Regions from separate parts of the Arthrobacter sp. B055-34 genome, predicted to be linked through region 2. Evidence: riboswitches for the same ligand, from Rfam matches in the RefSeq annotation. Region 2 holds a riboswitch; the other holds the start of a gene.

Region 1 (15,626 bases), on a different contig from region 2:
CGGGTCTAGGGCGCGGCGGATGGCGTGCTGGACCTCAAGCGAGACATCGCCGAGTTCGTCCCGGAGCCAGTCGCGCTTGAGCAGGCCCACGCCGTGCTCTCCGGTCAGCGTTCCGCCCAGGCTTTGGGCCAGCCGGAACATTTCGCCCAGTGCTGCTTTGGCCGGGCCTTCCGTCACGGATTCATGCGGGTCCACCACGATGATGGGATGCAGGTTGCCGTCCGCGGCGTGTGCAATCGTAAAGATGCGCACCCCGGTCCGCCGGGAGATTTCAGCCAGCCCGGTGACTGCTTCGGCCAACCGGCCGCGCGGCACGCCGATGTCCCCGATGGATACCCGCCCCATCTTTTCGAGCGAAGGAATGGCTTCGCGCCTGGCCGTCAGGAGCGCCTCTGCCTCCGCCGCATCGGCCGCGCGCTTCAGTTCGGCAGTGAAGGGCTCGACGGCGTTGACCAGCACGTCCATCTCTAGGTGGGCGCCAAAGCCGTCCGTCTGCGCAAGCAGGAAGGCGCCGCCGCGGCTGCGGTAGTTGGTTCCAAGCGCGGCGTCGATGGCGGCGAGGGTTGGGCCGTCCACCAGTTCCAGCACAGAAGGCTGGAGCCGCGCGGCAATCACCGCCGAAGCTGCTGCGGCTGCGGCGGCCACGTCGGGGAAGAAGGCGGCCACGGTCGCCGTCGCTATTGGTAGTGGACGCAAGCGGAGCGTCGCTTCAACGACCACGCCCAGAGTGCCCTCCGACCCAATCATCAGTGCGTTCAGGTCGTAGCCGGTGACGCCCTTGATGGTGTCACGGCCCGTGCGCAGTTCGCGCCCGTCGGCCAGCACCACGCGCAGCCCGAGAACCGATTCGCGGGTCACGCCGTACTTGGCGCAGCGCATGCCGCCCGCGTTGGTGGCGATATTGCCGCCGATCGAACAGATTGCCGTACTGGCCGGGTCCGGCGCGTAGAACAGCCCGTGTTCGGCCACGGCCGTGTTGAGATGAGCGTTCAAGACGCCGGGTTCGACGACGGCGATCTGCTCGACCGGATCGACGCTGAGGATACGGTTCATCCGCGAGAGATCCAGCACCACCTCCCCCGCGGACGCTGAGGATGCACCCGCCAAACCCGTTCCGGCACCCCGCGGCACCAGCGGAACCTTGTGCGCGGCCGCCAGTTCCACCGCCTGCACCACGTCCGCCACCGATTCGGCGAACACCACCCCGTCCGGCAAGGACTGCGGGACAAAGCCCGAGCGGTCCGTGTTGGCCGCGGCCCTGTCCGCATAGTTGACCGATGCCCTGCGGGCAGCATCCAGGACGGCGGCTGACGCTCCCAGGACCTCGGGTGCAACATCCATTCCCACGAAAACTCCTTCGTTTCCTCCGGCAAGTGATGCCGATCATACTGCATTGACCGCTGACGGAATTTTGCCCGGTTCAAAGTGTTGACCCGGGCCGCAGCCGGGCGGATACTTGCCTGATCCGGCTGGTCATTGGGGAACGCTGGCCCACCGCGTTATGTGCCGCCGGTGGAAAGCGGGTGCGCCATGCAACGCCGCCATCGAATCGCCGCATTGCTGTCCATCGTGGCCTTGAGCCTCGCCGGGCAGATCCTCCCCAGCGCGGCGAACGCCGCTCCGGCATACAACATGCGCAATGGGCCGAATTACACCGAACGGGTGGTGCTGACGTTTGATGATTGCCCACGGACGTTGTCGGCCTACAGATCAGTGCTCAACTACGCGCGACGGGAGAACATCGGGCTGGTGCTGGCACCATCAGGCGATTGCATAACCAGTTTTAGGCGCGAGTACGGAACCGATATTGTGTCGCTGGCCAGGCGCCACGGCCAATACGTCATCAATCACAGCATCAGCCACAGGGATCTCCGGCAGTTCGACTGTGCCGGAGCGGCTGCCGAGCTGCGGGCACCGGGGGTTGCCACCAACTTTGGCCGGCCGCCGCACGGCGGGCTCAACGAGGCCGTCCTCTGCGGCTACCGCCGAGTCGGCATGTTGCCCTGGCTCTGGACCGGCAGCACCAGGGACTGGACCGGCCTGTCCAGGAGCGAGGTAGTCGATTCCGTCGTCGCCCTTGGCCGAAAGGGCGGCACAATCCTCATGCACATGCAATGGCGGGGCTTCCATCCTAGGGCGCTGGACCGGATGAAGGAAGGATTGGAAGACAAGGGACTCCGAGTTTGCCGAGCCTATGGAGGCGCAACCGGGCGCATCACCACCAGCCCGGCGCTCCTACCGCTACGGTTACCTTGCTGATCGGGCCGAAATCGCCAAGACCAGCAGGGCGTCCTCAGACCCGGATCAGCAGCTTGCCGAAGTTGCGGCCCTCCAGCAGCCCGGCAAAGGCCGACGGTGCGTTCTCCAACCCGTCGACAATGTCCTCCCGGTACTTCATCCTGCCGTCCGCGACCAGTTCAGCCATGTCCCGCTGGAAGTTATCCCAGTGCTTCGCCCGGAATTCCGTCTGGATGAAACCGCGCACGGTCAGGCTCTGGTTCAGCACGGTGCGCATGAAACCGGGAAGCCGGTCCGGCTCCTCCGGAGCGCCGGTCGCGTTGTACTGCGCAACCATCCCGCACACCGGCATCCGCCCATACAGGTTCAGCAGCGGCAGCACAGCCTGGAGCACCTTGCCGCCCACATTCTCCCAGTACACGTCGATCCCGTCCGGGCAGGCGGCTTTCAGCTCGTCCGCGAAAGACTCGGAGCGGTGGTCCACGGCGGCGTCGAACCCCAGTTCATCGACCAGGTAGGCGCACTTCTCCTGCCCGCCGGCGATGCCGACCGCACGCCCTCCCGCGGCACGGGCCAACTGCCCGACGGCGGAGCCCACCGGTCCGGCTGCCGCCGCGACCACAAGGGTCTCTCCTGCCTGGATGCGTCCGATCTCCGCCATGCCGGAATAGGCTGTGAAGCCCGGCATCCCCAGCACGCCCAGCGCGGTCGATTCCGGCTGCCCGTTGTCGCTGACTGGACGCGAGTATTTACCAGGAACGACGGCGGCGCTTTGCCAACCGCCGTACGTCGCCACCAACTGGCCCGGCTTAAAGTCGGGGTCGCGGCTCTCGACGACCTCGGCAACCGTCTCGGCCGGAAGGACGTCGCCCACCGGCGTTGGGGTGGCATAGGACTTCGCCGCGCTCATCCGCCCGCGCATGTAGGGGTCCAGCGAAATGTACCGGTTGCGCACAAGCAACTGCCCGTCGGCGAGCGCAGGGAGCTCTGCGGTTTCCGTCCGGAAAGTCTGATCCGTCGGTGCACCATGCGGCCGTTCGGCCAGCACGATTCGGGTGGTGTGGTTTGCCGTCGTCGTTGTCATGTTCTCCTTAAGCACGGCCTTTTAGAATCAAATGCCAGTAGACTGAGGGAAGATCCGTCTGTCCAGCACCCAAGCCCAGCGCCGCTCCTTGGCTGGGTTCAGCCACGGGATACTGGGCATCGGGCGGTATTGGTGGTCGAACTCGGCGAAAAGAACGGTGTGGCGGGTGAGCGTGAAGGGGCAGACGCCGTAGTGGTTGTACCGGTTCTCCGGCTCGCGCCCGTCCAGCACAGCCTTCAGGTTCAGCGCCAGCATCTTGACCTGTTTACGAAGGGCGCCACCGCACTTTGAGTTCAGGGTTGCGGCGGCATCTCCCAGGGACCAGACATTCGGGTAGCGGCGGTGCCGCAGCAGTTCCGGGTCCACTTCCACACAACCGCTTTGGTCGTCCGGGGCCGGCAACGTGGTGGCCTTCAGCCAGTCCGGCGCAGATTGCGGAGGCACCACATGGAGCAAGTCATAGCCGAGGTCTTCGCCGCCTCCGGGGCCTTGCAGCCGGATGCGCCGGTCCGCTGCCTCTATGGAGGCCACGGTGGTGGAGGTCCGCAGCTCAATCCCGTACTCGGCGATTTTGCGCTCCAGCACCGCATCTACGCCGTCGACGCCGTAAACGGTGGGCGTTGGCACCACCAGGACCACCCTGATGTCTCCCAGCACGCCCTGCTCACGCCAGAAGTCGCACGCCATGTAGGCAATCTTCTGTGCCGCCCCGGCGCACTTGGCCGGGCCCGGGGGCTGGGTGAAAACCGCAGTGCCCGAGCGCAGTCGGCGGACCAGCTCCCAGGTCTTGGTGGGCATCCGCGACTCATAATTCGACGTTCCGTAAGGGGACTCGATGGCATCGGCCATCCCGGGAACGGCTTGCCAGTTTAGTTGCAGTCCCGGACACACCACCAGATGGTTGTAGCGCACCCGCTGGCCGTCGCCGAGTACCACCGCGTTCTCATCAGGTTGGATGTCCACGGCCGCACCACGGATCCAGTTGACCCCGCGGGGCATCACCTTCCGCTGTTCACGGACGGCTTCCTTCATCTGGGCTGCCCCGGCACCGATGTGGGAAAACAACGGCTGGAAGTAGTGCCACGGGCTCGGCTCGACGAGCCCGATATCCTCAACCTTGTAGCGCCGGAGCCGGGCGGCCAGGGAAATGCCCGCATTGCCGCCACCGATGATCAGCACATTGTGATGGGTGTCCACCTCAACAGTGCACAGCACCGGACCGTGCCGGTCAATGGGAACTGGGCAATTCGCCACGCGCAATGGTCAGGGAGACTATGCCGAAACTAGGCAGATTCTTGCGGGAACTGGAACTTCCGGTGCAGTGCCTGAACGTCGTCGGCCAGCTCCGTTGCCGGGCCGTCGACCTCCACTCCGGGTGCGACGGCTTGGACGGGCAATGGGTTGACCGGCCCCGGAGCCACATCCCACTCCCCCAGCCAGTTGCAAAGCTGCTCGGAGGACGCGGCGTAGACAATCCGCCCCAGCCGGACCCAGGCGTGCGCGGCCGAGCACATCGGGCAGTGTTCGCCGGAAGTGTAGACGGTGGCCGCGGCGCGTTCCACGGGACTCAGGTTGCCGGCGGCCCAGCGCGCAATCTCGAACTCCGGGTGCCGTGTCTGGTCGCCGTCCTTGACCCGGTTGCGATCCTCAAAAAGCACGTGGCCCCCGGCGTCGACGAGAACCGAGCCGAAGGGCTCGTCGCCGTCCTCGAGTGCTTCGCGTGCCAGGTCGACGCATCGACGCAGGTGTTCAAGATCGGTCTCGGTGATAGCCATGGTCTCGATTATGGCCCATGGCCTTTTGCCCATGGAATGGTCCAAGATGGCCACATGGGTGATCTTATCGATTTCCTGCTCGCGAGGATCCAGCAGGACGAGGCTCGGATACGGGCGCTGATGACAGACGTCGGCATGGTGGGACAAACGGTCCTGCGGCACCACCTCGCACAGAATCTGGCCGAGTGCGATGCCAAGCGGCGGATGATCGCCCATGTGAGGGACGTTGACTGGGACCACGAACCGGCCAGCGACTACGACTACATGCTGGCCTTTCTGCAGCACATGGCGCTTCCCTATCAAACCCACACCGGCTACCAGTCCGCCTGGCGGCTCTAGAGAACCGCAACGGCGGCCGGGCAGGTGGATTCACCATGCCCGACCGCCGTCCGATAGCCGCTTTCCGCCGTCGTCAGTTTCCCGCCGTCGCTAGCTGGAAACTGAGGCGGTTTCCTTCGCCTCGGCGTGGTCTGCGATGACGCCTGCCTTGAACGTTTCGTAGCGGGCTGCATGGAGCGGGTTGCGGCGCAGGATCGCCCACGCGGCGCCCAGAACTGCGAACCAGATGGGCGTAATCAGCAGGGCCAGCAACGTATCCGGTTGTGTGGTCAGCGCCCACAGCACGAAGCCGAAGAATCCGAAGACCACCCACACCATCACCGGGCCACCGGGCATCTTGAATTTGGAAGCCTGGTGCAGGCCGGGCCGGCGCTTGCGGAAGGCCAGGTAGCTGGCCAGGATGATGGACCAGACGAACATGAAGCATACGGCGGAAACCGTCGTCACCATGCCAAAGGCCTTGCCGACGTCGTCGCCTGCATAGAGCAGGGCCACGGACGCGAACAGCAGCACGCAGGTCAGGAACAGCGCGTTGCGCGGCACCTTCTGCAACGACAGCTTGCTGAAGATTGACGGAGCATCGCCGTCCTGCGCCAGGCCGAAGACCATGCGCGAAGTTGAGTAGATGCCGGAGTTGGCACTCGACATGGCGGAGGTCAGGACCACCAGGTTGATCACGGTCGCTGCCATGCCCAGCCCGGCCAGCGAGAACATACCGATGAAGGGGCTGTGTCCGGCCTCGAACTGGGTCCAGGGAGTGACTGCCATGAGGATGATGAGTGCGCCTACGTAGAAGAGCAGGATGCGGACCGGAATCGAGTTGATAGCCTTGGGCAGGTTCTTCTCGGGATCCTTGGTTTCGGCAGCGGTGGTGCCCACCAGTTCAATGCCCACGAAGGCGAACACGGCGATCTGGAAGCCGGCCACGAAGCCCATGAACTCGTTGGGGAAGAAGCCGCCGTGGATCCACAGGTTTTCGACAGTGGCCGGGCCGGCCTCGGACTTGAAGCCCGAAAGGATCATGAACAGACCGGTAAGGATCAGGGCCACGATGGCGACGATCTTGATCAGCGCGAACCAGAACTCCGTCTCGCCGAAGGCCTTGACGGTAACCAGGTTCAGCACCAGCAGGATGCCGATGGTGACCACGCCCGGAATCCACAGCGGAATGCCCGGAACCAGTTCGTTGGCGTAGCCTGCGATGGCGATGACGTCGGCAATGCCGGTCACGACCCAGCAGAACCAGTAGGTCCAGCCGGTAAAGAATCCGGCCCAGGGGCCCAGCAGGTCACCCGCAAAATCGCTGAAGGACTTGTAATGCAGATTGGACAGCAGCAGCTCGCCCATCGCCCGCATCACGAAGAACAGCATGAAGCCGATGATCATGTAGACGAAGATGACGGAGGGTCCGGCCGCGGAGATGGTTTTCCCCGAGCCCATGAAGAGCCCCGTGCCGATGGCACCGCCGATCGCGATCAGCTGGATGTGGCGGTTGCTCAGCTGTCTTTCCAGATGGGGTGCCCCGGATGACTGCACTGTTGCATCTTTCATTTACTACTCCTTCAGAGCGAGGATATTCGCATGGCTGGATGGCCCTGGGTGTGGGTTGCATGCAGGTTCAGGGTGCCGGTCGCTTCCCCATGTCGGCGACCGGCCCCTGGGCAGGGGCCCCGCGGTCCCTGCCCAGTCCCGGTTAGGCGCCGGCTGTTGCCAGCGGTGCCACGTTCGGGTAGAGCGGGTGCGCGGCGGCCAAAGCCTCCACGCGGTTGCGCAGTCCATCAAGGCTTGCGTCGTTCTCGGCGATCAGCGCTTCGGCAATAATGTCAGCTACCTCGGTGAAGGCCGCTTCGCCGAAGCCGCGGGTCGCCAGCGCGGGCGTTCCGATCCGCAGGCCGGAGGTGACCATCGGCGGGCGCGGGTCGAAGGGAACAGCGTTGCGGTTGACGGTGATGTCGATGGCCGCGAGGCGGTCCTCGGCTTCCTGGCCGTTCAGTTCGCAGTTGCGCAGGTCGACCAGCACCAGGTGCACGTCGGTGCCGCCGGAAACCACGGAAATCCCCTTGGCGGCGACATCGGGCTGCATCAGGCGTTCGGCCAGGATGCTTGCTCCGGCCAGCACGCGCTCCTGGCGCTCCTTGAACTCCGGCGATGCGGCGATCTTGAAGGCCACGGCCTTGCCGGCGATGACGTGCTCCAGCGGCCCGCCCTGCTGGCCCGGGAAGACTGCCGAGTTGATCTTCTTGGCGACGTCCGCGTCGTTGGTCAGGATGATGCCGCCGCGCGGGCCGGCCAGCGTCTTGTGCGTGGTGGAGGTGACAACGTGGGCGTGCGGCACCGGGCTGGGGTGCAGTCCGGCGGCCACCAGTCCGGCGAAGTGCGCCATATCCACCATGAGGTAGGCACCTACGCCGTCGGCGATCCGGCGGAATTCGGCGAAGTCCAGTTGGCGGGCGTAGGCGGACCAGCCGGCCACGATCAGCTGCGGCTTGTGCTCGTGGGCCAGCCGCTCCACTTCCACCATGTCGATCCGGTGGTCGTCTTCGCGGACCTGGTACGGAACCACGTTGTACAGCTTGCCGGAGAAGTTGATCCGCATGCCGTGGGTCAGGTGGCCGCCGTGGGCCAGGTTAAGACCCATGATGGTGTCGCCGGGCTTGATCAGCGCGTGCATGACCGATGCGTTGGCCTGGGCACCGGAGTGCGGCTGGACGTTGGCGTAGGCCGCCTCGAACAGGTCCTTCACTCGGTCGATGGCCAGCTGCTCGATGACGTCGACGTGCTCGCAGCCGCCGTAGTAACGCCGTCCCGGGTAGCCTTCGGCGTACTTGTTGGTCAGCACGGAGCCCTGCGCCTGCATGACTGCGGCGGCGGTGTGGTTCTCCGAGGCGATCATTTCCAGGCCGTCGCGCTGGCGGGTGAGTTCGTCGTCGATCTTGGCGGCGACCTCGGGGTCCAGCTCGGACAGCTGGCTGTTCAGGCTCGGGGACACGACCTGCTGGAAAGTGGACGGTGACTGAATCGTCATAAGGAACTCCATATTTCAGGCAGCGCACAACACGCCACGATGATTCGGGTTCCTCCCCGCTCTGTCTGGGACCTGAGAGTTTCCGCCGCCCGTGGGGGCCGCTTGCACCGTCGGTGAGCCGGTTTCCCGGCTGCTTTCCAGAGTTGCCTAGCCGCGGCGGTACGTGGGCCTGAGAGATTCCTGGGGAGGAGTTGCTCCTACGGCGCCTGACGAACGTACCGGCAGGACTCTCCCGCCGCAGATCAAAAGCGTCGGGCCACAGCCTCGTGACCCGCCTCACATACATTAGCGGCCCGGTGGGACGTAAGCAACATCATTTCTTAACGGCCTAGTCAGCGGCGGATCCGCTGCAGACAACGTGCGACGCCGGCACTCACCTGAGTGCCGGCGCCTCCTGGGCAAACCTTATTGCCCGGTGCCCGTCTGGTCGCCTTCGGTCACGCCGCCGTCCACCGGCGCCGGATCGACGGCGCCGCCATCAGGGGCGGTTTCCTGCTGGCCCGTGTCCTGCCGGCCGGCGCCCGGGTCGGTAACGACCTCCGGCTCCGCCACTTCGCCGGTTTCAGAGCCTGGCGCCGGAACGGGTTCAGGCACGGTCTCCACCGGCGCAGTACCGTCGGTCTCGCCGGTGGCAGGATCCTCGACTCCCGTCGATCCGTCCGTACCGCCGGAAGTGCCGTCGGTGGTCCCGGTCTGGCCAGCGCCGTCGTCGACCTGCCCGGGCTCAGCCTCGCCGGGCTCCGTGGTTTCGCCGCCATCCTCGGCCGGGGCCGCGGTGCCTGTCAGGACGCGGCCCAGGGTGGTCTGTTGCTCGGCGGTCGGCGCACTGCTGGTCGACGATGCCACCAGCGCCGAAATGGGCTTACTGGTTCCCAGTTCGACCATCGTGATCCCAGCCATGGCGATCAGGAAGGAGGCTGCGCTGACCACTCCAATCTTGGCCCAGGTCCGGGGCGTGAAGCGGCGTGCGGTGAGCTTCGCCTTGAAGTCGGCAACGGCGCTGGAGACACCGGCACGCTCGGTCCCGTCGTCGCTCGCCGGCAGGCCGCCGTTGCGCAGGCCGCGCAGCCGCGGCACGGGCAGGGTCTTCTTGGCCGCGACGGCGGCAGAACTCAGCGTCCTGGCGTAGATGGCTGCGGCTACCGTGGCGATGACCGAACCGAGGGCAGCGCCGATCAGGGTTCCCGCGACACCGAGGAAAGAACCCGCGAAGGCCGAGGTCACGGCAGCCAAGGCGGAGGCAATAGTTTGGGCACCGTTAAGGCCGAGGAGTTTCGGCCTATCTTCGGCGGAGGAGTCTTCAGCCATATTTCACACACACTTAAGGTAGGCAAAGTTACGGAAAGGTAACGCCGGCTGCCCCGAACCGGTTCCCCACCTACCGCGTTTCTATGTGAGATGCTGGTCACATTCGGCGCGCGTTGACCATTACCCCAGATCAGGGCGTGACAGGGTCCTCCGCGCCTGCGCCGCAGCTTCAGTCCGTAGCCGTGCCCGCGTCCTCGTCCGCGCCCGCTTCCGCCTCAGCCGCAACCTCTGCGGCCGGCTCCTCTTCTTCGGGCAGGGTCACCAGCAGCGCGGTTCCCTGGTAGGGCTCCAGCTGGATGTAGAAGCTGTGCAGGTCATCCACGCTGCCCACTTCTTCGCCGCTGAACAGATCGGTCACCAAGGCCCCGGTTTCCAACTGCTCGGAGCGCACCGTGCCGGCCATCTCCTGGTCCGAGAAGTTCAGGACGGTGACTTCGCAATGGCCCGATTCAAGCTGGTGCACCATGACCAGCATGCCCCGGTGCGAGACGTCCGGAACATCGAGCAGCGCACTCTTCGCGATGCCGTACTGCTCCCGGACGGCCAGGATTTTGGCCAGCTGCCGGGCAAAGGATGACTCGTCCGCGAGCTGGTCCGGCAACGTCCCGTACAGGCTGACAGCCTTGGGCATGCCGGAGGTCGGAGCCTGCCCCGTATGGTTGACGCCCATCAGGTCATGGGCGCCCCGGTTGATCCAGCGGGTGTCGCCGCGGGACAGCAGCGGGGCCACCTGCGACCGGTCCAGCGTCAGCATGCCGCACAGGTCCCATCCGGAGAGCGCGAAGACTCCCGGCTGCAGCGCGTTGTACATGGCCAGCAGCAGGTGCACCTTGCGGACCTCGATGGTCTGCTCCGGCGTGATGGTGCTTAGGTCCTTGATGCCCAGCACCGCGGTGATCACGCTCGCCGTCGTACATGCAATGCCGTTGGCCGTAAAGACCAAGTTATAGGGAGCGGCCTCCCCGGTAATGCCGTCCCGCAAGGTCTGCTGCACCTTATGGGCCAGTTCTGCGCCGGTCATTTCCTCGCCGTCGAGCTCATAGATATCGTCTTTATGCTTGGTGGTGAAGTGCACCAGTTCATAGGTCAGCTCGTCATGGTTCTGCAGCGCGTGGACCAGGGAGGCCTGGTCCACACCGATCTCCATTGCCAGGCGCAGGGTCAGCCGGAGGAATTCGGTATCGGCGGTGACCAGGGCGTGGTGGTAGCCGGGGCGGGTGACAAAGTCGTAGGACAGGTCGGGGCCGTTGGCGGACGTGGACTTGATGTCGTCGATGCTCAGGTTCAGTTCCTGGAACGTGAAGCCGCCGACCTTGCGGACCATGCTGCCGATGATCTGGTTCGCGGCCTCGGAAATCGGATGGCCCTCCGACCAGCCCGGCGTTTCCTCGGCACTCTTCTCCACGCCCAGGAAACCGTTGGCGTCCAGCCGCAGCGCGCCGGTACCCAGGTCCACCAGCGAGTGCAGGGCGTCGCCCATCACCAGGCGCATGCCGGAGAAGGTGGGGTCCAGCCAGTTGATCGACGGCTGACCCGCCTTGAAGTAGTGCAGGTACACCCACCGCCGCATTTGGCCGGTAACGTCCAGGACCGGGCCGGTGGCACTCCAGTTGGTCTCCTTGACCCCGGGCTCGTAGAAAATGACCCGCTGCAGCTCGCCGATGATGTAGCCGGCCTTTTGGAGTGCGCGTTCGGTTGCGGCGTCGATATTGACGGCGTCTTCGCCGTCGGGCACGTCCGGCAGCAGGTGCCAGTCCGACTCCGGGATGTCGATCATGTGGTAAATGCCCGGGTAGTCGCGGAAGTTCATCTCGGCCAGCCGGAAGTCCGCGCCCTTGCCGGTGTGTCCGGGCACGATGTCATCCACGATCGTTCCACCGTGGTCGTTGGCGACCTGGCACATCGCGCGGAACTCGTCCTCGGTGCCGAACATCGGATCGATCGCCATGCTGATCCGGTCGAAGTGGCCATCCACGCTCGGCGTCTGCTCCCAACCCGAGAGCCCGCCGGCGAGTTTCACCGGTCCGGTATGGATGGCGTTGATACCGATCTGCTCAAATGCCTCCCACAGACCAGGGTCCCCCAGGGCGCCGAGGAAGGACTGACCCGGCTTAGTCATGAAGGACAGCGGGTAGGCGGTGAACCACACCGAGGCCCGCTCCACCGCGGCCCGCGGATTCGGCCAGGCGAAGGGGTTCTGCCACATGCTGGCTTGGCCGGACAGTTGGCGGCCCAGCACCTTGGCGTCGCCGAGCATGGACTGGTTGCGCAGCCACTCCACGTAGACATTGTTGCGGGCATCTGGCTCGAACGGCGGCTGGCCTGGATTGAAGTGCCGCCGCCGGGCTTTGGGACGCAACGCCCTCGGACGGGCCGGATAGAACTGCTCGTCGAAGTTGATTTCCGGAATGTGCGGCTCGAGGGCCTCCTCCTGGACGGCATCAGGTTCGGCAGCTTCCGAGTTGCCACCAGAACCGTCGTCAAGGTGTTCCATCGAAGAAAGCGAATCGACCATCGAGATATCTCCTTGATCATCCTGCAGGCACCGGCCAGTACTGACTTCTTCCACACTGCCAGACGCAGGGAAACCAGACCAGTGCACCTCCGCAATCAGGCGTGCAACGGACAAAACCGCGGCGTGGCGGCGTAATGTCCGCAGAGTCACATCCGGTTCTGGATGGTTAGCCACCATTCATGCGTTTGCATAGATAGAAGCCGGCCAACCAGCCGGACCATCAAAGGGGAAAGAAGGTAGAACATGCAACGGTTCTCAGGTAAATCCGTCATTATCACCGGCGCCGGATCAGGGCTCGGCCGTGCGGCGGCACTTCAGATCGCCAAGGAAGAGGGCAAGCTGACCCTGGTGGATCTGAACGAGGTGGGCCTGAAGGAGACCGCGGAGGAAATCCGCCAGGTCGCACCCAAGGCCGACGTGCTGAACGTTACCGCCAACGTCGCCAACGAGTCCGAGGTCGAGAACTACGTCGCCGAGGCCGTCAAGCGCTTCGGCAGGATCGACGGGTTCTTCAACAACGCCGGAATCGAAGGCAAGCAGAATCCCACCGAGGACTACGGCTCCGACGAGTTCTCCAAGGTCGTCAACATCAACCTCAACGGCGTCTTCTACGGCCTCAAGCATGTCCTGAAGGTCATGAAGGAACAGGGCTCCGGCTCGATCGTGAACACCGCCTCCGTCGGCGGCATCCGCGGCGTCGGCAACCAGTCCGGCTACGCCGCCTCCAAGCACGGCGTCGTCGGACTCACCCGAAACTCGGGCGTCGAGTACGGCCAGTACGGCGTGCAGATCAATGCCATCGCCCCGGGCGCCATCATGACCCCGATGGTCGAGGGCTCGCTCAAGCAGATCGACCCGGAAAACTGGGAAGAGGTCGGCAAGGGCTTCGTCGAGCCCAACCCGATGAAGCGCTTCGGCAAACCCGAAGAGGTTGGCCACCTGGTCGCCTTCCTGCTCTCCGGCGACGCGGCCTTCATCAACGCCGCAGTCATCCCGATCGACGGCGGCCAGTCCTACAAGTACTAACCCAAACCCAGCCGCCGCCGTCGTTGTGAGGAAATAACGACGGCGGCGCCCGGCCGGGCTCAACGTACAGTGAGCAGATGACGCCAACTTCGAAGTCCATGGCGACCACCAAGCTCCCTGCCGGCGCGCTCGGCCTGGCCGCGCTGCTTACCGCCAGCGCCGCCAACCACTTCGTCAGGCCCCGTTTCTACTATCCCGTCGTTCCGCAAGCCATCACTACTGCTTCAGGGCCGCTCACCCGCGATGGCTGGGTGCAGATCAGCGGAGCACTGGAATTCGCAGCCGCCGCCGGGCTGCTGCTCCCGCAGACCAGGCGCGTCGCGGGCATCTGCACCGCAGTGATGTTCGCCGGTTTCACCGCCGGACATCTCAGCGCCCTGAAGCACGCGTTCGGGCCGACGGGCACCAAGCGGGCACGCATCATCCACAGCCTCCGGCTGCCGTTGCAGGTTCCACTCGTGGTTTGGGCGTGGCGCACGCGGCAGGTCTGATCCAACGATGGAAGGCCTCAGGCGCCGTGGCTGCCAGCCACGGTCGACCATCCTAAACGTGAACGGGCGAGTAATGGTGCCGCCATTCTCCGGGCCATTGTTACGATGAGTCGAACCGCGCCCTCCGCTTGAGTGCAGGCACCTTGTGCAGCCGCCAACTGCCGTGGAAGCGCCTGGAGAAACCGAGGAAACAATGCCAGCATCCGTCCTGCTGACCGACGAGCAGCGCACCCGCATGCATGATCTCTACCGCCAGTTGCACGAGCATCCCGAGCTCTCCATGCAGGAGCACCGGACGGCCGCACTGGTTCAGGCTGAACTGCAGCAACACGGGGTCGATACTTTCAGCTGCGGCGGCACCGGCGTCATCGGCGTCCTGCGCAACGGCGAAGGACCGGTGGTGGCGTTCCGTGCCGATATCGACGCGCTGCCGATCAAAGAAGACACCGGCCTGCCCTATGCCAGCACCGCTACCGGCACGCTGGCGGACGGCACCGAAGTTCCCGTCATGCACGGCTGCGGCCACGATGCCCACGCCGCCGCCCTCTTGACGGCCGCGCAGCTCCTGGCCGGCATCAAGGACCAGTGGGCAGGAACCGTCGTGTTCATTTTCCAGCCCGGCGAGGAAACCGGGGCGGGCGCCAGGGCGATGGTGGAGGACGGCCTGTGGGAGAAGGCGCCGAAGCCTGAGGTGGTCTTCGGCCAGCATGTCATGCCGGGGCTGGCAGGCACCGTCCAGTATGTGCATGGCCACCCCATGACCCAGGCGGATTCGTGGAAGGTCACCCTGCATGGCCGGCAGTCCCACGGCTCACAGCCGCAGGACTCCATCGATCCCATCGTGCTCGGCGCCCACATCATCACCCGCATCCAGACCATCGTGTCCCGCGAGGTGGATCCCCGCCGCTCGGCCGTGGTCACCGTCGGCACCTTCCACGGCGGATTGAAGGAAAACATCATTCCCTCTAGCGCCGAATTCACGCTCAACGTCCGCACCTTCGACGAGACAGTGCGTGCCACCGTCCTCGGCGCGCTGCGGCGCATCATCAAGGCCGAGGCCGCTGCATCCAATGCGCCCGAACCCACCATCGAGGTGCTCTCCTCCTTCCCGCCGAACTCCAATCACCAGCAAGCAACCGACGACGTCGTCAACGCTTTTCGGCAGGAACTCGGCGACGCCAACGTCATCGAGGGCGAACCAGTGATGGCCTCGGAAGACTTCGGCAACCTGGTTGAGCCCATCGGCGTTCCTTCCGTCTACTGGTTCTTCGGCGGCCATCCGGCGGAAACCCTGGCCGCCGACCGCATCCCGGTCAACCATTCGCCGCTCTTCGCTCCGGTAATGGAACCGACTCTCTCCACCGGTGCCCGCGCCGCCGTTGCCGCAATCCTGTCCAAGGTCGGTCTTGAGCGCTAGGCAGCAAGGGACGTGGCCGTGGACATCCTGCTGATACTGGATCTTTTCGGTACGTTCTTCTTCGCCATGTCCGGCTGCCTCCTGGCCGCCCGCCGGAACTTCGACATCGTCGGCTCCCTGCTGCTCGGGTCCCTGGTGGGGCTCGGCGGCGGCGTCATCCGCGACCTGATCATCTCCCAGTCCGTCCCGACCGCCTTCGTCGAACCGATCTACCTGGTTGCCCCGGTCCTGGCCGCCGCCGTGGTCTACTTCCATGTGCTCGGTGTCCAGCGGTTCCGGCGGACCCTGCTCATTTTCGACGCCGGCGGGCTGGCTCTGTTCTGTGTCACCGGCACGCTGAAGGCCCTGGATTCCGGCATGGGCCCAGTGACTTCCGCGGTGCTGGGAATTACGACGGCGGTGGGCGGC
Region 2 (15,626 bases):
GCCCCGAACCTCATCGCCGCGGATCTGGCTTTGCCGGCGGATCGGACGGGCCTGACCTCGGAGGACCGCAAGGTCCTAGGCATCATGACCGCGGCATGCGCCGGACTCGGCGCCCTCATGGTTGGCGCTGTACTGGCCATGGTGCAGTTCGGCGAACAGCTCGGGCTGACCGAAGCCGCCCAGTACCTCAGCACCTACTAGCCCGCACGCCGCCGGTCACGGCGAGGGCGAGCCGCCATTGACGTTCAGCGTCTCGCCCATGACGTAGCTGGATTCCGACGATGCCAGGAACACATAGGCCGGAGCGAGCTCGGTAGGCTGCCCTGCCCTGCCGATCGGCGTGGACTTGCCGAACTTCGGCAGGGCTTCCTTCGGCTGTCCGTCACTGACCTGCAGCGGAGTCCAGAACGGCCCCGGGGCAACGGCATTCACCCGGATGCCACGCGGCGCCAACTGCTGGGCCAGGCCCTTGGTGAAGTTATTGATCGCTCCCTTGGTGGCCGCATAGTCGATCAGCGTCGGCGAGGGCTGGTAGGCCTGGATCGACGTCGTATTGATAATGCTGGAGCCGGGCTGCAGGTGCGGCAGGGCCGCCTTCGTGATCCAGAAGAATGCATAGATGTTGGTCTTGAAGGTCTTGTCGAACTGCTCGTCGCTGAGGTCTTCAAGCTTCTCAACGGCGATCTGCCGCCCGGCGTTATTCACCAGGATATCCAGGCCGCCGAGGCCCTCCACTGCGTTCTTGACCTGTTCGCGGCAGGTGTTTGAATCGGTCAGGTCGCCCGGCAGCTGGACCGCTTTCTGGCCAGCCTCTTCGATCACCCTGGTCACGACCTTGGCGTCTTCCTCCTCTTCCGGCAGGTAGGACAAGGCGACGTCGGCCCCTTCACGAGCGAAGGCGATCGCCACCGCCGCACCGATACCGGAATCCGAGCCCGTAATCAGTGCCTTACGGCCCTTCAGCCTGCCCGTTCCTCGGTAGGTGTCTTCGCCGCGATCGGTCTGGGGCTCCAGCTCCTTGTCCAGCCCGGGTTCCGGCTGGTCCTGCTTGGGCGGCTCGATGCTGGGGTAGCGCTTGACGGGATCTTGGAAGGTGTACTGGTCCTGGCCCATTACTGCTCCAATCGGTAGTCAAAAACTAAGCCTGCTTGCCAGCCTATTGGTCACAGTTCGGGTGTCAATCCCGAAGCGCCCCACAGAGAGAAAGACGCCGGGGCCGCCAGCAGAAAGCACCGCCGGCGCCGGTTTACTACTCCATTGACCCCGCGCGGACGGCAGGTCTACCGTTTGGGCCATGAAGATCTCCGTCATCGGCACCGGGGCCGTTGGTCGCAGACTCTCTGCAGCCTTGGAGCGGGCCGGCCATGAGGTGCTGCTCGGCAGCCGCGACCCGGCGCAGACCCTTGCCCGGACGGAAGCATCCGCCACGGGCGCGCCCCCGATCCGCGCGTGGCACGAAGACCATTCCGGCATCCCGTTGGTTCCGCTGGCAGAAGCGGGTAACCACGCGGAGGTCATCGTGAATGCGACCCAGGGCGCAGCATCGCTTGCGGCTTTGGAAGCAGTCGGCCCTCGGGAGGGCCAGACCATCGTGGATGTCTCCAATCCGTTGGACCCTTCCTCCGGGTTTCCGCCGTCGCTCTCCATCTGCAACACCGACAGCCTGGCCGAGCAACTGCAGCGCCGTTTCCCCGCGGCCAAGGTAGTCAAGACATTGAACACGGTCAACAACATGCTGATGGTGGACCCGGCCCGGCTGCCGGAACCGCACAACGTGTTTGTCGCCGGAGACGACGCCGACGCGAAGGCACTGGTCACCGGGCTCCTGCGCCAGCTGGGCTGGCCCGCCGAGGACATCCTGGATCTGGGCGGCTTGGAGTCCGCGCGCGGCATGGAGATGTACCTGCCGCTGTGGCTGCGGCTGATGGGTGCGCTGGGCCACGCGGACTTCAACATCAAGATCGTCAGGAAAGAGTGAACGGCCGCGGCAAATGCCGCGACCGTCCAATCCATCTAAAGCGCTACCTGTGGTCTCTTAGCACTCCACCACGTTGACGGCCAGGCCGCCCATCGCGGTTTCCTTGTACTTGGAGCTCATATCCTTGCCCGTTTCGCGCATGGTGATGATGACCTCGTCCAGCGAAACACGGTGCGTGCCATCGCCCCACAGCGCCATCTTGGCCGCGTTCACGGCCTTGGCGGCCCCAATAGCGTTGCGCTCGATGCACGGTACCTGCACTAAGCCGCCGATCGGATCGCAGGTCAACCCCAGATTGTGCTCCATGGCAATCTCGGCCGCGTTTTCCACCTGCGCGGGGCTGCCGCCCATGACCTCGGCCAGGCCTGCGGCGGCCATGGAGGAAGCGGAACCCACTTCGCCCTGGCAGCCCACCTCGGCGCCGGAGATGGACGCCTGCTCCTTGTAAAGCACGCCGACGGCCGCGGCCGCCAGCAGGAACTTCACGATGACGTCTTCCTTGTCAGCCTGCGTCGCCTTCTCCATGCCTGGCGCGTAGTGCGTGGCATAGAACATGACTGCGGGAATGATGCCCGCGGCGCCGTTGGTCGGTGCCGTGACAACCCGCCCGCCGGAAGCGTTCTCCTCGTTCACGGCCAGCGCCACGAGGTTCACCCATTCCTGCCAGTACTTGTGGTCCCGGTCCTTGTCTTCCTTGCGCAGCCGGTCATGCCAGTCAGGCGCACGACGGCGGACGTTCAGTCCCCCGGGCAAGACACCTTCGCGCTTGATGGCGGAGTCCTTGCATTCCTCCATCACCTGCCAGATGTGGATCAGGCCTGCGCGGATGTCCGCCTCGGAGCGCGAGGCCTTCTCGTTGAGCATCATGATGTCGCTGATGCCCAGGCCGGTGTTGCGGCAGTGTTCCAGCAGTTCCGCCGCGGTCCGGAAGGGGTACGGCAGCTCCTGCTTGGAGGCATCCAGCTCCCGCGCGGCCTCGTCTTCCTCGCCGTCGCGGACAATGAAGCCGCCGCCCACGGAAAAGAACGTTGCCTCGTGAAGGACCGCACCGGCGTCGTCGGTCACCTGGAATTTCATCCCGTTGGTGTGCCGGGGCAGCACGGTGAGCGGATGCTGCACCATGTCCTCGACCTTGTAGTCCAGGACCACGCCGGCCGAGCCCTCAACCTGCGAGCACAACTGCAACTCGCCGGTTGAAGCCATGTCTGCGAGACGGGATTCAACTTCATCCGGCAGGATCTGTTCTGGCTGGAAACCCTCCAGCCCCAGCATCACTGCCGTGAAGGTGCCGTGGCCGCGGCCGGTAGCCGCGAGCGATCCGTACAGGTCCACCCGCAGTCCGGCCACGCGGTCCAGCAAGCCAGTTGAAACCAGCTCCTCGGCAAAAACGGCAGCCGCCCGCATCGGACCGACGGTGTGCGAACTGGAGGGGCCGATGCCCACGGTAAAGAGGTCGAATACGCCTACAGCCATGATGGCTCCTTAATGCCCTTCGGCGGCTTGTTGCCGCTTCCGGTTAGAGACGATGAATAACGACGGCGGTACCAGCGGCTGTTAGGACAGCTCGCCGCCGTTCTTGGAACTGTAATCCTCGGCCGATAGCAGGGGGCCCTCTTCCGAAACGTTGACGGTGAACAGCCAGCCCTTGCCATACGGATCCGAGTTCAGCAGGGCCGGATCGTCGATGGCGGCCTGGTTGACCTCGGTGATCTCGCCGGAAACCGGTGCGTAGATGTCGGAGACGGACTTGGTGGACTCCACCTCGCCGCAGGTTTCGCCGGCGGTGATCGTGGAGCCGACCTCGGGCAGGTCAATGTAGACCACGTCGCCGAGGGCGTCGGTGGCGACCTGCGAGAGGCCGACCTTGACCGGGCTGGAAGCATCCACCCACTCGTGCTCTTCGGAGTAACGGAGGTTGGAAAGAACTGTGCTCATGGATAGAACCTTTCGAAAGAGGGGAAAATCAGGAAGAACAGCGGCCGCCGGCAATAATCCGTCAGCGCACCGCCGCCATGAATTAGCGGCAGTGTCTTACGAATGGATTATTGCCGGCAGCTTCGTGGCAGGTTTGCTTACTTGTCGCGCTTGTAGAAGGGCAGTGCGACGACCTCGAACGGCTCGGGCTTGCCGCGCAGGTCAACGTCGAGCCGGGTGCCGGGTTCGATGTGCTCGATATCGACATAAGCCAGCGCAACAGGGTAACCGAGCGTGGGGCTTGGCTGGCCCGAGGTCACTTCGCCAACAACCTGGCCGTCCTTGGAGACCGGGTAGTGCGAGCGGGCGGCACGGCGGCCAAGGCCCTTCAGACCGACCAGCTTGCGCTTGGAGCCGCGTTCCTTCTGGGCTTCGAGCGCGGCACGGCCGACGAATTCGCCTTCCTTCTTCAGAGCGACGATGGGGCCAAGTCCAGCGTCGTACGGGCTGACTTCCAGGGACAGTTCGTTGCCGTAGAGCGGCATACCGGCTTCCAACCGCAGCGAATCGCGGGCGGCGAGGCCGGCGGGCACCAGATCGAAGTCCTTGCCTGCCGACAGCAGGGCTGACCACAGCGAAGCGGCGTTTTCGTTCGGGACGTAGATCTCGAACCCGTCTTCGCCGGTGTAGCCGGTGCGGGCCAGCAGCAGCTTGAGCGGAGCACCGCTCACAGTGAAGTGGACCTCGTCCGCAGCGTAGTACTTCATCTCGGTCACGGTGGCGTGGTCGGCCGCGGCCACCAGCTGCTTCAGGATGTCCACGGAGTTTGGCCCCTGGACAGCCACCAGCGAGACGGACGCGGTGGCGTCCTCCACCGTCACGTCGAAGTCCTGCGCACGGTCGGCTAGGGCCTCGGCTACGGCCTTGGCGTTGCCCGCGTTCGGCACCACCAGGAACTTGTCCTCCGCGCGGCGGTAGCTGATCAGGTCATCGATGATGCCGCCGTCTTCGTTGCAGATCAGCGAATACTTGGCCTTGCCAACGGCGACCGCGGAGAGCCGGCTCACCAGCGCATAGTCGAGGAACTTCCCGGCGTCGGGTCCGGTAACCCAGACCTCGCCCATGTGGGAGAGGTCGAACAGGCCGGCAGCCTTGCGCACGGCGTGGTGCTCGGCCAGTTCGCTCTGGTATTTCAGCGGCATCTGCCAGCCGCCGAAGTCCGTGAAGGAGGCGCCCAGCTTCTGGTGCTCTTCATACAGGGCGGTGTACTGCTTCGTAGCGGTTTCAGCGCTCATGGTCTGGAACCTTCCTCTAGTTAGCGAACTCTTCGATGGGCGGGCAGGAGCAGACCAGGTTACGGTCGCCGGCGGCGCCGTCGATGCGTCCCACCGGCGCGAAGTACTTGTCCTGCTTCAGGCTCGACACCGGGAAGACGCCCTGTTCGCGGGAGTATTTGCGGTCCCAGTCACTGCTGATGGCAGCAGCTGCGGTGTGGGGTGCCAGCCGCAGCGGGCTCTCCTCGACGCTGAAGTCGCCCTTGATGACCTGGTCGATCTCGCCGCGGATGGTGATCATCGCTTCAATGAAGCGCTCGATCTCGGCGAGGTTTTCGGACTCGGTCGGCTCCACCATCAACGTACCTGCCACCGGGAAGGACAGCGTGGGGGCGTGGAAACCGAAGTCGATCAGACGCTTGGCAACATCCTCGGCAGTAACGCCGGACTTGGCGGTCAGTTCGCGCAGATCCAGGATGCACTCGTGCGCCACCAGACCGTCGTTGCCCGTGTACAGCACCGGGAAGTACTCGTTCAGCCGGGAGGCGATGTAGTTGCCTGCCAGCAGCGCGGTCTTGGTCGCGTTGGTCAGCCCTTCGCCGCCCATCATGGCCACGTAGGCCCAGGAGATCGGCAGCACGCCGGCGGAACCGTACTCGGAAGCCGAGACCGGCACGCCCTTGCCTTCGTGCGCGGCCAGCGCGGCATTGCCGGGCAGGAACGGCACCAGGTGCTCGGCTACTGCGACCGGACCGACGCCGGGGCCGCCGCCGCCGTGCGGGATGCAGAAGGTCTTGTGCAGGTTCAGGTGTGACACGTCGCCACCGAACTTGCCCGGCTGTGCCAGTCCGACGAGGGCGTTGAGGTTGGCGCCGTCGATGTAGACCTGGCCGCCAGCCGCATGGACAGCGTCGCAGACCTGGCGGACATCGGCGTCGTACACCCCGTGCGTGGACGGGTAGGTGATCATGATGGCGGACAGGCTGTCCTTGTGCTGCTCGATCTTGGCGTCCAGATCGGCGTGGTCGATGGTGCCGTCCTGGGCGGTAGCCACAACGACAACCTTCATGCCTGCGAGCACGGCCGAGGCGGCGTTGGTGCCGTGGGCCGATGCAGGAATCAGGCAGACGTTGCGCTGCTCATCGCCGCGGGACAGGTGGTAGCGACGGATGGCCAGCAGGCCGGCGTACTCACCCTGGGATCCGGCGTTCGGCTGGATGGAGACGCCCGCGTAACCGGTGATGGTCGACAGTCGCGCTTCCAGATCCTCGATCAGTTCGCGCCAGCCCTTCGTCTGGTGCGCCGGAGCGAAGGGATGGATGGAGGCGAACTCCGGCCAGGTCATGGATTCCATCTCGGCCGTGGCGTTGAGCTTCATGGTGCAGGAGCCCAGCGGGATCATGGTCCGGTCCAGGGCCAGGTCGCGGTCCGAGAGCCGGCGCAGGTAGCGCAGCATCTGGGTTTCGGAGCGGTGGCTGTGGAAGACGGGGTGCTGCATGTAGGAAGAGGTGCGCTGCATGCCCTGCTCCAGGCCGAAGCCTTCTGGCGTAGCCGACAGGCCCGCCGCGATGTCCTCGGCTGCACCGTCCACGCCGAATGCCTCGGCCACAGCAGACAGGTGCTCCGCCGTCGTCGATTCGCCGGTGGAGATGCCCACGTGATCGGCATCGATGACGCGCAGGTTAATGCCCTTGGCCTCGGCGGCCTTGATGACGTCGGCAGCCTTGCCCGGGACCTTGACCGTCAGCGTGTCGAAGAAGTGCTCGCTGGTCAGTTCCAGTCCGGCGCCCTTGAGGACGGAGGCGAGGGCACGCGCCTGGTTGTTGGCGTGCTGCGCAATGGCCTTCAGGCCTTCCGGTCCGTGGTAAACCCCATACATGCCGGCGACGATGGCCAGCAGTGCCTGCGCGGTGCAGATGTTGGACGTGGCCTTCTCGCGGCGGATGTGCTGTTCGCGCGTCTGCAGTGCTAGGCGGTAGGCAGGCATGCCGGCGTTGTCCTTGGACACTCCGACGAGGCGGCCGGGCAGCTGGCGCTCTACGCCCTTGTGCACAGCCATGTAGGCGGCGTGCGGTCCGCCGAAGAACAGCGGAACACCGAAACGCTGGGTATTTCCGACGGCGATATCCGCGCCCTGCTCGCCGGGAGGCGTGATCAGGGTCAGAGCCAGCAGATCCGCGGCCACGGTGACCATGGCTCCGCGTTCCTTCGCATCCGCGATCACCTTGCTGTGGTCGGCCACATGGCCGGACACGCCCGGCTGCTGCAGCACAATGCCGGAGATCTCGCCCTCGGGAAGACCAACGGAGAGGTCGGCCACCTCGATCTCGAAGTCCAGCGCTTCGGCGCGGCCCTTGACGATGGCGATGGTCTGCGGCAGCAGGTCTGCGTCCAGTACGGTCTTGCCGTCGGCATGCTTCTTGTTGGCACGGCGCATCAGCAGCACGGCTTCAGCCACGGCGGTAGCTTCGTCCAGCAGGGAGGCGTTGGCGATTTCCAAACCGGTCAGGTCGGAAACCATGGTCTGGAAGTTCAGCAGCGCCTCGAGCCGGCCCTGGGAGATTTCCGGCTGGTAGGGCGTGTAGGCCGTGTACCAGGCCGGGGATTCCACCACATTGCGGCGGATCACCGGCGGCGTGATGGTGTCGTAGTAGCCCTGCCCGATCATCTGCACAGCAGTGATGTTCTTGGCGGCGAGGGCGCGCAGATCTGCGAGGACCTCGGCTTCGCTGCGGGCAGCCGGCAACTCAAGCGGCGCGCTCTGGCGGATGTCCGCCGGAACGGCCGTGTCGACCAGGTCTTCGAGGCTGGTGTAGCCGAGCTGCTTGAGCATGGTCTCGGCGTCGCTGTTGCGCGGGCCGATGTGGCGCTCGGCAAATGTAGCAATGGTGGGTTGAACCGTCATGAAGGAACTCCAGTTATTGGCCGGCACGGTTGTACCAGATGGATCGGGTTCCTCCCCGCTCTGTATTGGACCTGAGAGATTCCGCGGAAACCTTTCCAAGTTCCGCTTGCACCGTCGGTGAGCCGCGCCGTCATGGTCGACTACTTTCCAGAGTTGCCTGTCTGCGGCGGTACAGGGGCCTGAGAGATTCCTGGGGAGGTATTGCTCCTACGGCGCCCGCTGACATTCATCCAGCAGGACTCTCCCGCCGCAATTCGAAGGCAAATATGCAGTTATGACACTTTTGAAGTGCGTTCTATCTTCTTGAATGGTAGCCGGTGAGGGCGAACACAAACAAGGCGGCCGGCATTAGCCGCGCGCTTCGCCGTGCTGGACCAGTCCTTTAACGTAGGCGGCCTGCCCGGCGTGTTCCAAACAGTCATCGATGACGCTGACAAGTCGGACTCCGAGGGTAACGTGCGGGTCCCAGCGTGTATCCACAATCCGGTCCAGTTCGTCTTCGGTCAGCGAGCCGATGAACTCGAGGCTTTGGCGATGCACGGCGTCGAAATACTCTGCCAGCAGGCTTCCAGATTCCACCGTGACGGCGCTGACTTGGTCCGAGGTGTGGCCGTAGCCGGTTTCATGTGTGTCCAGCGGAAGATCGAACAGTTCTGACCAACCGCCTGAGGTCCAGCGCTGCTCCACACCCGCGACATCGGCAATGTGATCGTCTTGGACCCGGGTCAAATGCCAGATCAGCCACGCGATAGAGTTGCCGTTTCCTCCGGGCCGTTCGGCCAGTTGGTTCGGGTCCAGTCCATCAAGCACTTCGTGGACCCGTTCCTGGATCCGGCCGAAAGCGTCTGCCAGCAGATCGTTGAATTTCATCTTCGCTCCTCGTAGATCCGGGATTGGCGGCAACGAACCCAGCCTATGCCTTACGCCCCCGGATGGTCCTCCAGATAGCGCGGTTTGCTGACAATGAAAGCACCGACGACGAGGACGACGAGCGATACGGCGAGCAGGTCGAACGATGTTGCCCATGTACCAGTGATGTCTTTCAGCAGCCCGAAAGTCAGCGGCCCAAGGCAGGCAACCGAATAGCCGATGCCTTGCGCGAAACCGGAAAGCGCACCCGAACCGGCGGTAGTCCGGGTCCGCAGGTTGACCAGCAGCAAGGCCATGGCGAATGTTCCCTGTCCCAGGCCAGCCAACGTGATCCAGAGGATCGTGCCCGATGAGGGTGACAACAGCAGGCCCGCATATCCGCCGGCGTAGCAGAGCACGAACAGGGCTGCTAGTGGGAAGGGATTGCGCATTCTGGCCGCCAAGTAGGGAACCAGCAGGCTGGTCGGCAGGCCAAGGATGGCGTAATAGGAAAGCATGGTGCCGCCCTGGGCCGCGTCCATTCCCGCGTCGAGCAGCAGCGGAGGCAGCCAGGTGAACATCGAGAAGGTGTTGGTGGACGTCCCGGCAAACACCATGGCCAGCCCCCACGCGACAGGAGAGGACCAGACACGGACCTTCGCGTGGGGCTTTGCGGCCGACGGGTTTTGAACGGCTTCGGCTCGCCGCGTTGCCCGCTCCCCCAGTAAGGTGGCTATCCATGGCACCAACGCCGCCATACTCACACCGGCCCAGATGCCGATCGACCAGCGCCAGCCGGACGTGTTGGCTAGCGGCACCGCCATCAGCGGGCTGAAAGCGGTACTCACCGCCAGCAGGGTCACGTACAGGGAAGTCACCAGGCCGATACGGTCCGGGAAGTACCGCTTGACCAGCGGTGGCATGACGATGTTGCCCAGCCCGTAACCCACCATGGTCACGGCGGAGAAGCCCAGGAACAGCGCCACGTCGGAGGCCAGCGCCCGTCCGATCTGGCCTGACGCGGCCAGCACCAGCGAACCGAGCAGGACCGCGGGTATGCCCAGTGCTCTGATCAGTGCCGGCGTCGTGAATCCTGCCACGGCGAAGGCAGCGGTCGGGAGCATGCCGAGAACGCCGATGGATGCAGGACCAAACGGCAGATCGTTGGAGATCTCCGCCAGCACGGGTGAAACACCCGAGACCGCGAGACGTAGGCTCAGAGCCATGATCAGGATGCCGGCGAGGACGATCAGGCGGCGGCGGAGAAGTCCAGGAACGGACGCGGTGTCCTTCGCTACAGGCTGATCCGTGATCTGGGGTTGGTTTGTTCTAGGCACTCTGATTTCCGTTTGCAGGCAGGCTGTGGCCGGCGGATGTGCCAGCTTCTTCACCATAGCTGTCGCGATGGCTGCCGCCGTCCCCACCTGAAGTCGATTAAGGCTCTCCGGAATTCTCGTCCCGGAAAAAACCTTCCGGGCCCTGGGGCCGGCGTTCCGCGCGACGGCCCTCTTCCTGCCGAGCACTTTCCAAGGTGCGATCCACCAGTTGCCGCCAGGGGCCGGTTACGTCTTGCTCCGGGAGGGAGGCCTCACGTTCGCCGGCGCTGATCCAGTACATATAACGGTCCGGCTGGTTCTGCGTCTGCGGGACATCGTCCCAAGGGCAGGATTCAATAATGGGCAGCCACTCGTCACGCAGTTCGGGCTGACCCACTTCAACTGCCCAGCGCCTCGTCAGACCCGCGAATCCGCCGGTGCGCTTGACGCTGATCCTCATCCCAAGACGCCCACCTCAGTCCAGGCCGCCGTTACGGCCTTGAGTTCCTCTGAGTCCTTACCGTAGCGGCTTTCCGCCGCACTTTCAGTAGCTGCCGCGAAACCTGCAAAGTCCGTATCCGCCACGACTTCCGTACCGGTGATCGTGTCGTACCAAATCAGGCCGGCTCGTTCCCAGGCGTTCCCGCCCAGGATCGAGGCCAGCCGGTAGAAGGCATGGTTGGGAATGCCTGAGTTCAGGTGCACTCCCCCGTTGTCGTCCGTGGTGTCGATGTAGTCCGCCATGGTGGCAGGCTGTGGATCCTTGCCGAGCACGTCGTCGTCGTAAGCAGTGCCCGGCGCCTTCAGCGAGCGCAGGCCGTCGCCGCTGACTTGGTCGGTGAACAGGCCTTCGCCGATCAGCCAGCTAGCGTGGTCCGCACTGTGCCCGAGCTTGTACTGCTCCACCAAGGCAGCGAAGACGTCCGAAATCGACTCGTTCAGTGCGCCGGGCTGGCCCTGGTAGACCAGGTTGGTGGTGTGTTGCGTGATGCCGTGGGTCAGCTCATGCCCGATGACGGACAGCGATTTGGTGAAGCGCTGGAAGACGCGCCCGTCGCCGTCGCCGAAAACCATCCGCGTGCCGTTCCAGAACGCGTTGTCATAGTCCTCGCCATAGTGGACGGTGGCGTGCAGGATTCCGCCCCGGCCATCGAGTGCATTGCGTTGGTAGGCGTCAGAGAAAAGCTCGAAGGTGGACCCCAGCCCGTCGTAGGCTTCGTTGACCGCGACGTCTTCAACCGGGCCGTCTCCCTCGCTGCGCACGCGGATACCGGGCAGCCGTTCCATGTTCTGGGCGTCATTGATCTGCCGGGTGGGATTCAGCCCTGTAGCCCGGATGCGTTGCGACGGCAGGAGGGTGGGCAGGGCCGGCATCTGCGCACGTTTGACGTTACGGTTCCGGCGCATGGCTGCATCCCGGACCAGGGCACGCTGGGCAGCTTCCGCCACAGGCAGCAGGGACCGGTCATCCAACCGGGCGAGCCGTCGGAGCAGGTACGGCGGAACAATAGAACAGAACATGAGGACCTCCTTGCGTTGCCCCAAGCCTATGGTCCGGGTGTGACAACCTGTGGCAGCCACGGCATACGGGTATTCGTGCTCCATGACCCCCGCTACGCTGGCAGTATTTAGCCGAAACGATTAAGTGCGAGGGAACCGATGAAATCGAGCAAAATTGCCGTAACTTCTTTCCTGGCCCTGGTGGCCTTGACCGGTTGCACGACCGCGGGCCCGTCCGGCGATGGCAGTTCCGCTTCGGCCTCGCAGTCGGACGAACCATCACGTTTGGAGACCGTTGCAGACAGCGGCGTGCTCAAAGTGTGCACCACAGGGGACTATCGACCGTTCACGTATCTGGATCCGGAGACGGGGGAATACACCGGGATCGACATCGATATGGTTGAGGACTTGGCCCAGCGACTGGAAGTGGAAGTTGAGTTCGTCCCGACCACCTGGGCAACCTTGATGCCGGACTTTCTGGGCAAATGCGATATCGGCGTTGGCGGCATTTCCATCTCCTTGGAACGGGCTGCCCAGGCGTTCTACACTGAGCCGACTCTGGACGAAGGGAAGACGCCGATCACGCTGTGCGAAAACGTTGAGAAGTACGACACTGTGGAGGAGATCAACCAGCCTGGTGTCCGTTCGATCACACCAATCGGCGGGACCAACGAGAAGTTCGCCGACGAACATTACCCCGATGGCGAGATCATCCGCTACGAAGACAACAACACCATTTTCGACGAAATCATCGCTGGTCGCGCGGACGTCATGACAACGGACGCATCGGAAACAATGTGGGTGGCGAACGAGCATCCGGAGCTCTGCGCCGTCCATCCTGAGGAGCCATTCAACTTCTCGCAGAAGGCCTACCTACTTCCGCAGGGTGACGTCGAATTTCGCGAATACGTGGACCAGTGGCTGAACATGGCCAAGAACGACGGCACCTACGATGCAGCCAAGGCCCCCTGGTTCGGCTAGGGCTACCCGCCGGATACGCTAAGGAAATGCCTGAGTCTGCCGCCGCGCGCAAAAGAATGCCAACTTGGGCGATCATCGCCGTCCTGTGCCTGTCCGGTACAACCGTCTCGCTCCAACAGACAATGGTCATCCCGCTGCTGCCCGAGTTCGCGCAACTGCTCAATGTCTCCATCGACGATGTTTCCTGGCTGGTCACCGCCACTCTGCTGACCTCTGCCGTCGCGACACCGATCGTGGCCAGGCTGGCGGATATGTTCGGCAAGCGGCTGATGATGCTGGTCTGCATCATCCTGATGACAGCCGGTTCCGTGGTAGCCGCGCTCGGCGGCGACTTTGCCACCATAATTGTTGGCCGCGCCCTGCAGGGGTTCTCCTCGGCGTTGATCCCGGTAGGCATCAGCATCATGCGCGACGAGCTCCCGCGGGAAAAGGTCGGCAGCGCGATTGCCCTCATGAGCGCCACGCTGGGCATCGGCGGCGCCCTCGGCCTGCCCTTGGGCGGTACCCTTTACCAGCAGGCCGGCTGGGAATCAGTGTTCTGGCTTTCCGCCGTCGTTGGTGTGGCCATTCTCGCCGCGGTCTACCTGGTGGTCTCGGAATCCGAGGTGCGGACCCGCGGCCGGTTCGATTACCTCGGCGCCAGCATGCTCTCCATCGCGCTGACCTCGCTTCTGCTGGCCATCTCCAAGGGTGGCACCTGGGGCTGGGGCGACGAACTGACCATAGCGCTGTTCATCCTGACGATTGTGATCCTGGCGGCCTGGATTCCGTATTCGCTGAAGGTCAGCCAGCCGTTGGTCGACCTGCGCACTTCGTCCCGGCGGCCGGTGTTGTTGACCAACATTGCCTCCGTCCTGGTGGGCTTTGCCCTGTTCGCGAACATGCTGCTGAGCACCCAGCAACTGCAGCTGCCCGCTTCGGTGCCGCACGGGTTCGGGCTCGACCCTGTCACGGCAGGCCTGGCGATGGTTCCGTCCGGACTAGCCATGGTCGCCTTCTCCCCCGTATCCGGCGCCATGATCAACCGCTTCGGTGGCAAAACCACGCTGATTGCCGGTTCGGCGATCATGGCCGTGGGGTATGTGGGCCGTGTCTTCGTCAGCGACTCGGTGGCCGCGATCATTATTGGCTCCACCGTTGTCAGCGTCGGCTCCGCGGTGGCCTATGCCGCGATGCCGAGCCTGATCATGGCCAATGTGCCGATCACCGAGACGGCCTCCGCCAATGGCCTCAACGCGCTGCTGCGTGCCATTGGCACCTCGACCTCGAGCGCCGCCGTCGCAGCCGTCTTGGCGTCGGTTACGGTCAGCGTCAACGGGGGCGAGCTGCCTGCCATGGAGGCTTTCCAGGACGTGTTCTGGATTGCGGCCGTGGCCTCGCTCGTGGCCTGTGCCGTGGTGTGGTTCGTGCCCAGGTACGAGGCGGTGCCTGCGGCCGAAGGCGTTCCGGTCGAGACCGCCGCCCTCGCCGTCACCCAGGCCGGCAACAGCGCGGAAACCGTGGTGCACGGGCGCGTGCTGCACACCGACGACCAGGCCATTCCACACGCCGTCGTCACGGTCATGAAGACCTCCGGCGAGCCCGTGGACTGGAGCAGGGCAGCGAACGACGGCGGGTTCTCCCTTGCGCTGCCAGGGCCCGGCGAGTATCTGGTCGTGGCTAATGCGGACGGCTGGGTTCCCACTTCCAAGGTGGTCAGGTTCACCGGTTCCGAACGCGATGAGCAGATCCGGCTGACGCAGCGGCTGACCATCACGGGCTGGGTGCTTCGGGGCGGGGCCGCGCTGCCCGGCGCACTGGTCGCGCTCAGCGCACACACGGGCGAGTACATCGCCTCCACCAAAACCAACGACGCCGGCCGCTACGAACTGCGGCTTCCGCCCACGGGAAGATACGTGGTCACTGTTGTCGAACCCGACACGCAGTACACCCAGTCCCGGAAGCTGGTGATGACGGCCGAGTCCTCCGTGGTGAATTTCGATCTGGTCGGCAAGGCTAGGGAAACCACGCTCTAGCCGGAAGTTCTTTCGCCCTAGCTTGCCGGCCTACATGTCCCCGGTTCGCAGCTCCTCCGTCAAAATCCAGAAGACCTGCCGCAACCGTTGGACGGCGGCGTCAGGTTCCTGCCGGCGCAGCAGCGCAACTGCCTCCTTCCACCCGTCCGTCCAGATGTAATAAAGTTCCTCCCGCTGGTAGAGGAACAGCCGGCCCAGGGAACGGGCCAGCACATGCTCATTCACGGCGCGCAGCTCATCGTGGTCGGCGGCATCAAGGATTATTTCGATCAATCCCCTCAGCGTGGTGTGGGCGGCCAGCATGTCGCCGGTTTGGAGCGCGCCTTCCAGGTGCTCGGCGGCTGCCGCCATGGCCTCGACATCGTCCTCGCCCAGCCGCGCAGCCGAGCGTTCGAAGACCGCAACCAGGACAACCCCGAGAACATCCAGCAGCTGGACCGCATGGAGCTCGTTGAGCACGGCCACCCGGCGCCGTTTGTTCGGCAGGCTTTCGATCAGGCCCTCGGTGATCAGCTCCGTCACCGCTTCCCGGACCGGCGTAATACTCACTCCCAGCCGCTCGGCCAGCTCGGCATCCTTAACCGGGGCTCCCGGCGGAAGCTCACCGGCCAGGATTTCGTCTCGCAGTTGCCGGGAGATTGCCGCCCGTCGCGTCGCGGGAACGTCACTGCCCATGATGGCCTCCTCGTCATCGCCGGCTGCCAGTGAAAACGTCACATATAGGTAATATGGCGCATTTGTTGGCATCAATGCATTCTTCATCCTAACCTTATGAGACCTGCATCACAGCGTCGTGGGGCAGGGTCAAACTTCATTTCAGATGGGTGTTCGGCCCGGGGCGGGGTTGGATGGACTTTTGCCCCTGATGCTCCGGACGGGACCAGCATGAACAAA

The links. A riboswitch is a leader RNA that binds a small molecule or an ion and turns the genes downstream of it on or off. The one in region 2 is predicted to bind glycine.
Positions count from the first base shown of each region.
Region 1: it holds a riboswitch for glycine, as region 2 does, so the genes downstream of both, glyA (serine hydroxymethyltransferase) here and gcvP (aminomethyl-transferring glycine dehydrogenase) in region 2, are expected to answer to the same signal.

Region 1 is NZ_JBNHFQ010000008.1:73,436-89,061, reverse strand. It holds gene AC5RWO_RS15750 (FAD-binding oxidoreductase) at 1-1,341, opposite strand, end outside; gene AC5RWO_RS15745 (polysaccharide deacetylase family protein) at 1,531-2,259, shown strand; gene curA (NADPH-dependent curcumin/dihydrocurcumin reductase) at 2,294-3,322, opposite strand; gene AC5RWO_RS15735 (NAD(P)/FAD-dependent oxidoreductase) at 3,350-4,519, opposite strand; gene AC5RWO_RS15730 (nucleoside deaminase) at 4,606-5,097, opposite strand; gene AC5RWO_RS15725 (DUF6221 family protein) at 5,152-5,436, shown strand; gene AC5RWO_RS15720 (amino acid permease) at 5,527-6,987, opposite strand; gene glyA (serine hydroxymethyltransferase) at 7,130-8,461, opposite strand; glycine riboswitch at 8,609-8,706, opposite strand; gene AC5RWO_RS15710 (hypothetical protein) at 8,867-9,769, opposite strand; gene treS (maltose alpha-D-glucosyltransferase) at 9,939-12,284, opposite strand; gene AC5RWO_RS15700 (SDR family oxidoreductase) at 12,528-13,310, shown strand; gene AC5RWO_RS15695 (DoxX family protein) at 13,388-13,801, shown strand; gene AC5RWO_RS15690 (amidohydrolase) at 13,995-15,218, shown strand; gene AC5RWO_RS15685 (trimeric intracellular cation channel family protein) at 15,237-15,626, shown strand, end outside.
Region 2 is NZ_JBNHFQ010000007.1:193,920-209,545, forward strand. It holds gene AC5RWO_RS14875 (hypothetical protein) at 1-201, shown strand, start outside; gene AC5RWO_RS14880 (glucose 1-dehydrogenase) at 217-1,113, opposite strand; gene AC5RWO_RS14885 (NADPH-dependent F420 reductase) at 1,295-1,978, shown strand; gene AC5RWO_RS14890 (L-serine ammonia-lyase) at 2,036-3,451, opposite strand; gene gcvH (glycine cleavage system protein GcvH) at 3,533-3,913, opposite strand; gene gcvT (glycine cleavage system aminomethyltransferase GcvT) at 4,051-5,187, opposite strand; gene gcvP (aminomethyl-transferring glycine dehydrogenase) at 5,204-8,071, opposite strand; glycine riboswitch at 8,122-8,228, opposite strand; glycine riboswitch at 8,229-8,328, opposite strand; gene AC5RWO_RS14910 (mycothiol transferase) at 8,420-8,941, opposite strand; gene AC5RWO_RS14915 (MFS transporter) at 8,992-10,257, opposite strand; gene AC5RWO_RS14920 (protealysin inhibitor emfourin) at 10,355-10,696, opposite strand; gene AC5RWO_RS14925 (M4 family metallopeptidase) at 10,693-11,757, opposite strand; gene AC5RWO_RS14930 (transporter substrate-binding domain-containing protein) at 11,896-12,717, shown strand; gene AC5RWO_RS14935 (MFS transporter) at 12,744-14,732, shown strand; gene AC5RWO_RS14940 (GntR family transcriptional regulator) at 14,763-15,479, opposite strand; gene AC5RWO_RS14945 (hypothetical protein) at 15,618-15,626, shown strand, end outside.